Regions from separate parts of the Isoptericola sp. NPDC056605 genome, predicted to be linked through region 2. Evidence: riboswitches for the same ligand, from Rfam matches in the RefSeq annotation. Region 2 holds a riboswitch; the other holds the start of a gene.
What was found. Region 2 has a riboswitch for FMN ahead of ribD (bifunctional diaminohydroxyphosphoribosylaminopyrimidine deaminase/5-amino-6-(5-phosphoribosylamino)uracil reductase RibD). Riboswitches for the same ligand answer to the same signal wherever they lie in the genome.
Positions count from the first base shown of each region.

Region 1: linked by a shared signal. The riboswitch ahead of pnuC (nicotinamide riboside transporter PnuC) and the one ahead of ribD (bifunctional diaminohydroxyphosphoribosylaminopyrimidine deaminase/5-amino-6-(5-phosphoribosylamino)uracil reductase RibD) in region 2 are both predicted to bind FMN.

Region 1 covers NZ_JBHTVT010000006.1:82,812-87,187, forward strand. The annotation lists gene ACFQ8Y_RS08290 (class I SAM-dependent methyltransferase) at 1-377, shown strand, start outside; gene ACFQ8Y_RS08295 (TetR family transcriptional regulator) at 388-1,206, shown strand; gene ACFQ8Y_RS08300 (hypothetical protein) at 1,296-1,856, shown strand; FMN riboswitch at 1,958-2,101, shown strand; gene pnuC (nicotinamide riboside transporter PnuC) at 2,227-2,946, shown strand; gene ACFQ8Y_RS08310 (hypothetical protein) at 2,958-3,644, opposite strand; gene ACFQ8Y_RS08315 (GPP34 family phosphoprotein) at 3,683-4,369, shown strand; gene ACFQ8Y_RS08320 (histidine phosphatase family protein) at 4,376-4,376, shown strand, end outside.
Region 2 covers NZ_JBHTVT010000009.1:118,137-122,512, reverse strand. The annotation lists gene der (ribosome biogenesis GTPase Der) at 1-553, shown strand, start outside; gene ACFQ8Y_RS11475 (hypothetical protein) at 572-1,615, shown strand; FMN riboswitch at 1,735-1,864, shown strand; gene ribD (bifunctional diaminohydroxyphosphoribosylaminopyrimidine deaminase/5-amino-6-(5-phosphoribosylamino)uracil reductase RibD) at 2,004-3,071, shown strand; gene ACFQ8Y_RS11465 (riboflavin synthase) at 3,075-3,716, shown strand; gene ACFQ8Y_RS11460 (bifunctional 3,4-dihydroxy-2-butanone-4-phosphate synthase/GTP cyclohydrolase II) at 3,713-4,376, shown strand, end outside.

The DNA of each region.
Region 1 (4,376 bases), on a different contig from region 2:
TCGAGTGCCTGCACGACATGCCGCGACCGGTCGCCGTGCTGGAGGCGGTCCGGGAGTCGGTGCGGCCCGACGGCGTCGTCGTGGTGATGGACGAGGCGGTCGCCGAGGAGTTCCGGGCGCCGGCCGACGACGTCGACCGGATCATGTACGGCTACAGCCTGTTCGTGTGCCTGCCGGACAGCCTGTCGTCGTGGCCCTCCGCCGCGACGGGCACCGTCATGCGGCCCGCCACGCTCCGCCGGTACGCGCTCGAGGCGGGCTTCGCCGGCGTCGAGGTGCTGCCCGTCGACGACTTCGGCCTCTTCCGGTTCTACCGGCTGCTGCTGGACGGGCAGGACGGGCGGACGTCGTCGGGTGGGAACGGGTCCCCGGAGTAATCTCCCTGGCATGACCGCCGTCCGGACGCACACCCACGCCCAGGCCGTCGACGCCGCGATCGACCTCTTCTCCCGGCAGGGCTACGAGCAGACCACCGTCGAGGAGATCGCCGACGCCGCCCGCGTCAGCCGCGCGACGTTCTTCCGCCGCTTCCGTTCCAAGGAGGACGTGGTCTTCGCCGACCACGAGCTGCTCCTGGAGGAGGTCGTGGTCATGCTCGCGGAGACCCGCCCCGAGGCGAGGGCGAGCGAGGAGTCCGGCCGCGCGCCCGAGCGGGCGTGGGACCCGACCACCGACCCGTACCTCGAGGTCTGCCGGGCCGCCCGGCTCGTCTTCGACCACCACGTCGGCCAGCGCGAGACGTCGATCGCCCGGCACCAGCTCCTGCAGCAGGTGCCGGCGCTGCGCGACCGCGAGCTGGTCACGACGCACCGCTACGAACGCGCCTTCACCGCCTACCTGCGCGACACGCTGCCGCCGGACCGGTCCACCACCACGATGTCGATCGCGTTCGCGGCGTCCGTCGTCGCCGTGCACAACGCGATCCTGCGCCGCTGGCTGCGCAACCCCCACCTCGACCTGCGTCCCGAGCTGGAGGAGGCGTTCGCCGACCTCCGACGCGCCGCCGGCGCCCCGTTCCCGCACGGCGACGGCGAGCCGGCGGCCGACGCGCCGGCGGTCGACGCCGCCCCCGACGCCGTCGACGGCCCGGGCGAGGCACGGACGGTCGCGACGGGCGGCGACGGGCGGCGCGTCGTGGTCACGGTGCTGGAGCCCGGGGCCGGGCCGGACGACGTCGCGCGCGCCGTCCGCGACGCGCTGGCCTGAGCCGCCCCGGGCACCTCTTGCCGGGGCCGCCCCGCACCGCTACCTTCCAGACACCCGGCACCCGGGGCGACGAGACCCTGGGGGCACCGATGGCGGCACGAGCACCACGGCACGTCACCGCGGCGGCCGGCGCCCTCCTCGCCACCCTCCTGGCGACGGCCCTCGGCGGCTGCTCGGGAACCCCACGGGTGAGCACCCCGGGGGGCGACGACGACGGGATCCTCGCCGAGATCGGCGTCTCCGACGTCGCCGACGGCGAGGTCCACACGATCAAGGTCGCGGAGGTCTGCCTGCGGGACAGCAGCGCCGGCACGGTGACCGCCGTCGTCCCGGACCCCGGCTCCGGCCTGGAGGTGCGGCGGTTCACGGTCGGGCAGCCGGCCGACCCGTCGAACGGCGTGGGTGGTGCGGAGGGCACGCTGGACGAGAACGGCCTCGGCGCGATCGCGCACGACGTCCTGGCCGTCTGCGACGAGGACCCTCCCGACCAGGTCCACGTCGAGGTGACCCGCACCTCCCCCGCCGCGTACTCGGCACAGCTCACCCTCGATTTCGTGGCGGACGGACGGCGGGGAGAGCTCACGAACCACGTCTCCCTCACCATGTGCGCCCCGGACGCCACGGAGCCGCGCTGCGCGTCCGACGGCTGACGGTCCGCGGCCACCGCCACGGCCACGGCGGGGAATGCCGCTGTGGCATCCTGAGTTGTGCAGGACGCCGCCGGGACCTCCGGTGGCGGAAAGACACGCACGTACGTGCTCCGGGGTCGGTGAAATTCCGAGCCGGCGGTGACAGCCCGCGACCCGGCCTCCACCCGCAGACGCGGGGAGAGGCCGGCTGACCTGGTGTGATTCCAGGGCCGACGGTCAAAGTCCGGATGGGAGGAAGCACGTGCGGCACGCGCCCGACAGGGTGGGTGCCGCCGGGCGTCGTGTCGTCGACGACGGCCCCACGGGGCCCGACGCGGCGAGCGCCGACCCTCACCCCCGGACGCCGCACCTCGGACCGGGAGAGTGAACGATGGACGTGATCGACACGTTCTTCAACGCCACGCTGACCATCGGTGACCAGCACATGTCGTGGCGCGAGATCGTCGGCAACGGCTTCGGCCTCGCCTCCGCGCTCGGCGGCATGCGGCGCAAGGTGTGGGCGTGGCCCGTCGGCATCGTCGGCAACCTCGTCCTGTTCACCGTCTTCATGGGCTCGTGGTTCGGCGACTCGAGCCGCGCGGACATGCTCGGCCAGGCCGGCCGGCAGGTGATGTTCCTCATCGTCTCGATCTACGGCTGGGTGCAGTGGCGCCGGACCGAGCGCGCCGCCCTGGACGTGCGCGCCGACGGCAGGATCCCCGCCGACGGAGGTGCCGCGGTGCACCCGCACTGGGCCTCCTGGCGGGAACGCGTCGGGATCGTCGTCGTCATGGTGGGCGGCACCCTGCTGCTCACCCCGTTGTTCCGCGCCCTCGGCTCGTACGAGCCCGTGTGGTCGGACGCGTGGATCTTCATGGGCTCCCTCATCGCCACGTACGGCATGGCCAAGGGGTGGGTCGAGTTCTGGCTCGTCTGGGTCGCGGTCGACGTCGTGGGCGTACCCCTGCTCTGGTCGGCCGGGTACTACGCCACGGCGCTGATGTACGTGTTCTACGGCGTCTTCACCCTGACCGGGTTCTTCGTCTGGTGGCGCGTGCACCGGCGCGAGCAGGCCGAGACGGGGACGACGACGCCCGCCGTCGCACCCTGACGGCGCCGCCGTCAGTCGTCGATGTCGAGCTCGGTGCCCGGCGCTGCGGCGCGGGCACCGAGACGCGCGTCGTCGAGGACGGTGGCCACCAGCTCCGCGGGCCCGCCCAGCGCCACCTCGGCGGTGTAGATCGGCAGCCCGAGGAACCACGCCCGGTGTTCGGGCCAGACGTGCGAGGGCAGCTCGACGAGGTCGAGGAGCGCGCTGACCGACCGGGGTACCCCCGTCCAGACGTGGTAACCCCGGTGGGGCAGCAGGAGCCGGTCGGCGGAGGGCCGCGCGACCAGCCGGGCGAGCAGGTCCGCCTCCGCCTCGCGCTTCGCCTCGGCGACCTCCTCGGCCGTGGGCTCCGGCCCGTCCGAGTCCCAGGCGAGCCCGACGGCGGTCCCCGACGACGCCACCCCGCCACCCCGGTCGTAGAGGGACGGCCACCCCTCCCAGAGCGTGCCGTGCAGCGGTGCCCCGCCGGTCCACGGGTCGAGCAGGTCGAGCAGCACGTCGAGGCGTTCCGGGACCGCGTCCAGGTCGACGTCGCCCTCGTCGTCCCGGGGCAGGGGCACCACGGCATACGCCGCGTACGCCTGCGGTACGGCGTGGCCGAGGCTCTGACCGAACTCCCCGAGCAGCGGCGAGATCCACTCCCCCGCGCTCGGGTCGTCATCCCAGCGGGCGTCCGCGCGGGCGAGGTCGTCGGTCACTCCTGGACCATAGGCCGTCCGTCCGCCAGGATCGGCGGGTGATCATCGCCGAGGACCTGCTGCTGCTCGCGTACGACGACGCGACCGGGCGCCCGACGCTCGAGCGGACCCAGCTCGACTACCGGCTCGCGGGGGCACTGCTCGTCGAGCTCGCCCTGATGGGCCGGGTCGACGTCACGTCGTCGGGGGGCGCGGACCTGGACGGTCGACGGGTGCCCGCCGGCCGGGTCGTCGCACGCGACGCGTCCCCGACGGGGCACCCCGCCCTCGACCACGCGCTGGCGCTCGTGCGGACCCTGCCACGCGCGCCGAAGAGCCTGATCGCACCGCTCGCCAAGGGGCTGCGCGAGCCGCTGCTGGCCGGCCTCGCGGCACGCGGGGTGCTGCGGCGCGAGGACGAGACGGTCCTCTGGATCTTCCCGACGACGTCGTGGCCCGCCGCCGACGCCTCCCACGAGACGCGGCTGCGCGCGACCTGCTGCGAGGTGCTGCTCGGCCTCCGCGACCCCGACGCCCGCACCGCGGCGCTCCTCGCGACGGCGAACGGCACGCCGCTCGTCCGCCGCCTCGTCGCGCCCGAGGACCGGCGGCGGGCGGAGGCACGCGCCAAGGAGCTCGCCGCGGGGAGCTGGGCGAGCACGGCTGTGAAGAAGGCCGTGGACGAGATGCAGACGGCCGTCATGGTGGCCGTCATGGTGCCCGCCGTGACGGCCACGTCCGGCTGATACGAGG
Region 2 (4,376 bases):
GGCGATCGAGAAGGCCGAGGTCGCCGTCGTGCTGGTCGACGCCTCGGAGCCGATGACCGAGCAGGACACGCGCGTCATCTCCCAGGCCGTCGACGCCGGCCGGGCGCTCGTCATCGCGTACAACAAGTGGGACCTCATGGACGACGACCGTCGCCCGTACCTCGAGCGCGAGATCGAGCGGGACCTGGTGCAGGTGCAGTGGGCGCCGCGCGTCAACGTCTCCGCCCGCACGGGCTGGCACACCGACAAGCTGACGCGCGCGCTCGAGACGTCGCTCGAGTCGTGGGACACCCGCATCCCCACCGGCCGCCTCAACGCCTTCCTCGGCGAGCTGGTGGCCGCCCACCCCCACCCGCTGCGGGGCGGCAAGCAGCCGCGCATCCTGTTCGGCACGCAGGCCTCGACCCGCCCGCCGCGGTTCGTCATCTTCGCGACCGGGTTCCTCGAGGCGGGCTACCGCCGGTTCATCGAGCGCCGCCTGCGCGAGACCTTCGGGTTCGAGGGGTCGCCCATCGAGATCAGCGTCCGCGTGCGGGAGAAGCGGCGCCGATGAGCCGCCGATGAGCTGCCGATGAGCGCTGCCCCGCTGGCCCGCCGGGGCCGCCTGCTGCGCCTGGGCGTGGCGCGCGACACGTCCGCGGTGCGCCACCTGGTGACGTTCCTGGTGGTCGCGGTGGCGACGGTGCTCGTGACCCGGTTCCTCCTCGCCGCGTCCGGCTACCCGCAGGTGGGCGGCGGCGGTCTGCACGTGGCGCACGTGCTCTGGGGCGGTCTCGGCATGGCGCTCGCGGTGGTGGTTCTGCTCTCCTGGGTGGGGCCGGCGCCGCGGTCGCTCGGCGCGGTGCTGGGCGGCGTCGGCTTCGGGCTGTTCGTCGACGAGATCGGCAAGTTCGTCACCTCGGACAACGACTACTTCTACGAGCCGACGGCGGCGCTCATCTACGCGGTCGTCGTCGTGCTCGTGCTGCTCGTGGAGGCCCTGCACGGGAGGCGGTCGCACCACCCGGCCGAGTACCTCGCGGTGGCGACCGACCGTGCCGTGGCCGGGGTGGCGGGCGGCTTCACCGACGCGGAGCGCGAGGAGGCGCGGGCGCTCGTGGAGCGGGGCCGCGGCGAGCCCGCCGCCGACGAGGTGGCCGCGCTCGTCGAGGCCGTGCCCGCGGACGCGGTCGCCGTGCCGGACCCCGTGCGGGCGCTGGTCGTCCGGGTGTCGGCGTGGTTCGCCGACGCGATGGAGCACCGCTGGGCGGCCGCGGTCGTGACGGTGGCGGTGCTCGGCACCAGCGCGGGGTCGGTCGTGGTGGCGCTGCGGGTGCTGCTCGGCGGGGTCGCGGTCCCGACCTGGGTCGGCGTCGGCATCGTCGCGGCTGTCGCCGTGACGGTGGCGTGCGTCGTGCGGGCGCTCGTCGTCGGCCCGCGCGACCATCGCGCGGGCGCGGTGTGGGTGCGCCGGGGCGTCCTCGTCAGCCTGCTGGTCACCCAGCTCCTCGCGTTCCGCGCGGTGCAGTGGGTGGCCGTGGCGGGGCTGGCGGTCGACCTCCTCGTGCTCGTCGCCCTCGGGGTCGCCCTGGGGCGGGACGACGAGCGACGCTCCGTCCGGCCGCGGGCGCGCTGAGCGCCGTCGCGCGGACGCACGGGCCCGACGGAGCGACGGCCGGCCCGTGAGACGTCCGCCACTCGGGCTTGCCAGGTGGTCGCGGAGCGTGGCACGGTCGGCGGTGACGAGCGAAAAGCTCGCGTGCTCTGGGGTCGGTGAAATTCCGAGCCGGCGGTGAAAGTCCGCGACCCGGTCACAGCCTGTGACCGGTTGACCAGGTGGAACTCCTGGACCGACGGTCAAAGTCCGGATGGGAAGCGCACGCGACGGCTCCCCGTCCGGTCCGTCCCCGGCCCTCGTGGCCGGCGTCGTCCGTCGTGACGACGTCCGGGACCGGAGGTGCGAGCACGTCCCGACCCCGCCTTCCTGCCCCGGGGTCCGCGACCGGACGACAGGGGCAGGACGCATGAGTGCCACGACGGCGGAGCGCGCCGCGATGCAGCGCGCGCTGGAGCTGGCCGGGCAGGTGCCGGCCCGAGGACCCAACCCGCGCGTCGGGTGCGTGCTCCTCGACGCCGACGGCGCGACGATCGCGGAGGGTCTCCACCGTGGCGCGGGCACGCCCCACGCCGAGGTCGAGGCGCTGCGCCGCGCGACCGAGTCCCGCGGCCCGGGCGCCGCGCGCGGGGCCACCGCCGTCGTCACGCTCGAGCCCTGCAACCACCACGGGCGCACCGGGCCGTGCGTGGCCGCGCTCCTGGAGGCGGGGGTCGCGCGGGTCGTGCACGCCCAGCACGACCCCAACCCGGCGGCGTCGGGGGGTGCCGCGCGCCTGCGTGCCGCAGGCGTGGAGGTGGTCGGCGGCGTCCTGGCGGACGAGGCCCGCGCCCTCAACGCCACCTGGACGCGCGCGCTGGAGCTCGGCCGTCCCGTGGTCACCTGGAAGGTCGCGAGCACGCTCGACGGACGTTCCGCGGCCGCTGACGGCACCTCGCGCTGGATCACCGGGCGGGCCGCGCGGCACGACGTGCACCGGCTGCGGGCCGGGGTCGACGCCGTCGTCGTCGGCACCGGCACCGCGCTCACCGACGACCCCGACCTCACCGTGCGGCACGTCCCGCTGACGGGGCAGCAGCCGGACCGGGTCGTCGTCGGGCTGCGGGACCTGCCCGCGTCGTCCCGGCTCGCGCGGGCCGCGGCCGCCGGGGAGGCGGTGATGCACCTGCGCACCCACGACCCGCACGAGGTGCTGGACCTGCTCTGGTACCGCGAGCACCGGCACGTGCTGCTCGAGGGCGGTCCCGCCCTCGCCGCCGCCTTCTGGCGCGCCGGTCTCATCGACGACGTCGTCGCCTACGTCGCCCCCGTGCTGCTCGGCGTCGGCGCCTCCGCCGTCGCCGACCTCGGCATCGGGACCATCGCGGACGCCGCGCGCCTCGACCTCCTCGACGTCGCCGTCCTGCCCCGGGACCCGGACGACCCCACCGACATCCCCACCGTGCGGCTGGCCCTGCGGCCGCGGAAGGAGCACTGAGCCATGTTCACCGGAATCGTGGAGGAGCTCGGCGCCGTCGTGGCCGTGCGCGAGCACGCGGACGGCGCCCGTCTCACCGTCGCGGCCGAGAGGGTGCTCGACGGCGTCCGGCTCGGCGACTCGATCGCCGTCGACGGCTGCTGCCTGACCGTCGCGGAGACGGGGGAGCACGACGGTCGTGCCACCTGGACGGCCGACCTCATGGCGGAGACCCTGGCCCGCACGAGCCTCGGCGGGCGGCGTGCCGGCGACCCGGTCAACCTCGAGCGGGCGCTCGCGGCCGACGGGCGGTTCGGCGGGCACGTCGTGCAGGGGCACGTCGACGGCGTCGGCACGGTGCTCGCGCGCACGCCGGGCACGCAGTGGGAGGTCGTCGAGATCGCGCTGCCCCCGGAGCTGGCGCGGTACGTCGTGGCGCAGGGCTCGATCGCCGTCGACGGTGTGAGCCTCACCGTGGTGGACGCGCGGGACGACGCGTTCACCGTGAGCCTCATCCCCGAGACGCGGGCGCGCACGACGCTCGGCGCCCGCGCCGTGGGGGAGCAGGTCAACCTCGAGGTCGACGTGCTGAGCAAGTACGTCGAGCGGCACCTGGCGTCCGGCACCGCGCACGGCTTCGCGGCTGCGGCGGGAGCGGTGCGGTGAGCGCCGTCGGGCGGGTCGAGCGGGCGATCGCGGACGTCGCGGCCGGGCGCCCCGTCGTCGTCGCGGACGACGCCGACCGCGAGAACGAGGGCGACCTCATCCTGGCCGCGGACGCCGCGACGCCCGAGCTCATGGGGTTCCTGGTGCGGCACACCAGCGGCCTCGTGTGCGTGGGCGTGGCGGGCGCGCAGCTCGACCGGCTCGGCCTGCCGCTCATGGTCGAGGCGAACCAGGACGCCTACCGCACGGCCTACACGGTGACGGTCGACGCCGCCACGGGCGTCTCGACCGGGATCTCCGGCACCGACCGGGCCCGCACCGCGCGCCTGCTCGCCGACCCGGCGACCGGGCCCGCGGACCTCACGAGGCCCGGGCACGTGCTGCCGCTCCGGGCCCGTCCCGGCGGCGTCCTGGAGCGGCGCGGGCACACCGAGGCGGCCGTCGACCTCGCGCGCCTCGCCGGGCGGGGCGAGGCCGGCGTGCTCGCCGAGCTGGTGCACGACGACGGCACGATGATGCGGCTGCCCGCGCTGCGGGAGTTCGCGGCCGAGCACGGGCTCACGCTGATCAGCGTGGCCGACCTCGTCGCCTACCGGCGGGCGACCGAGCTGCTCGTCGAGCGCGTCGCCGTCACGACCCTGCCCACCCGGCACGGCGACC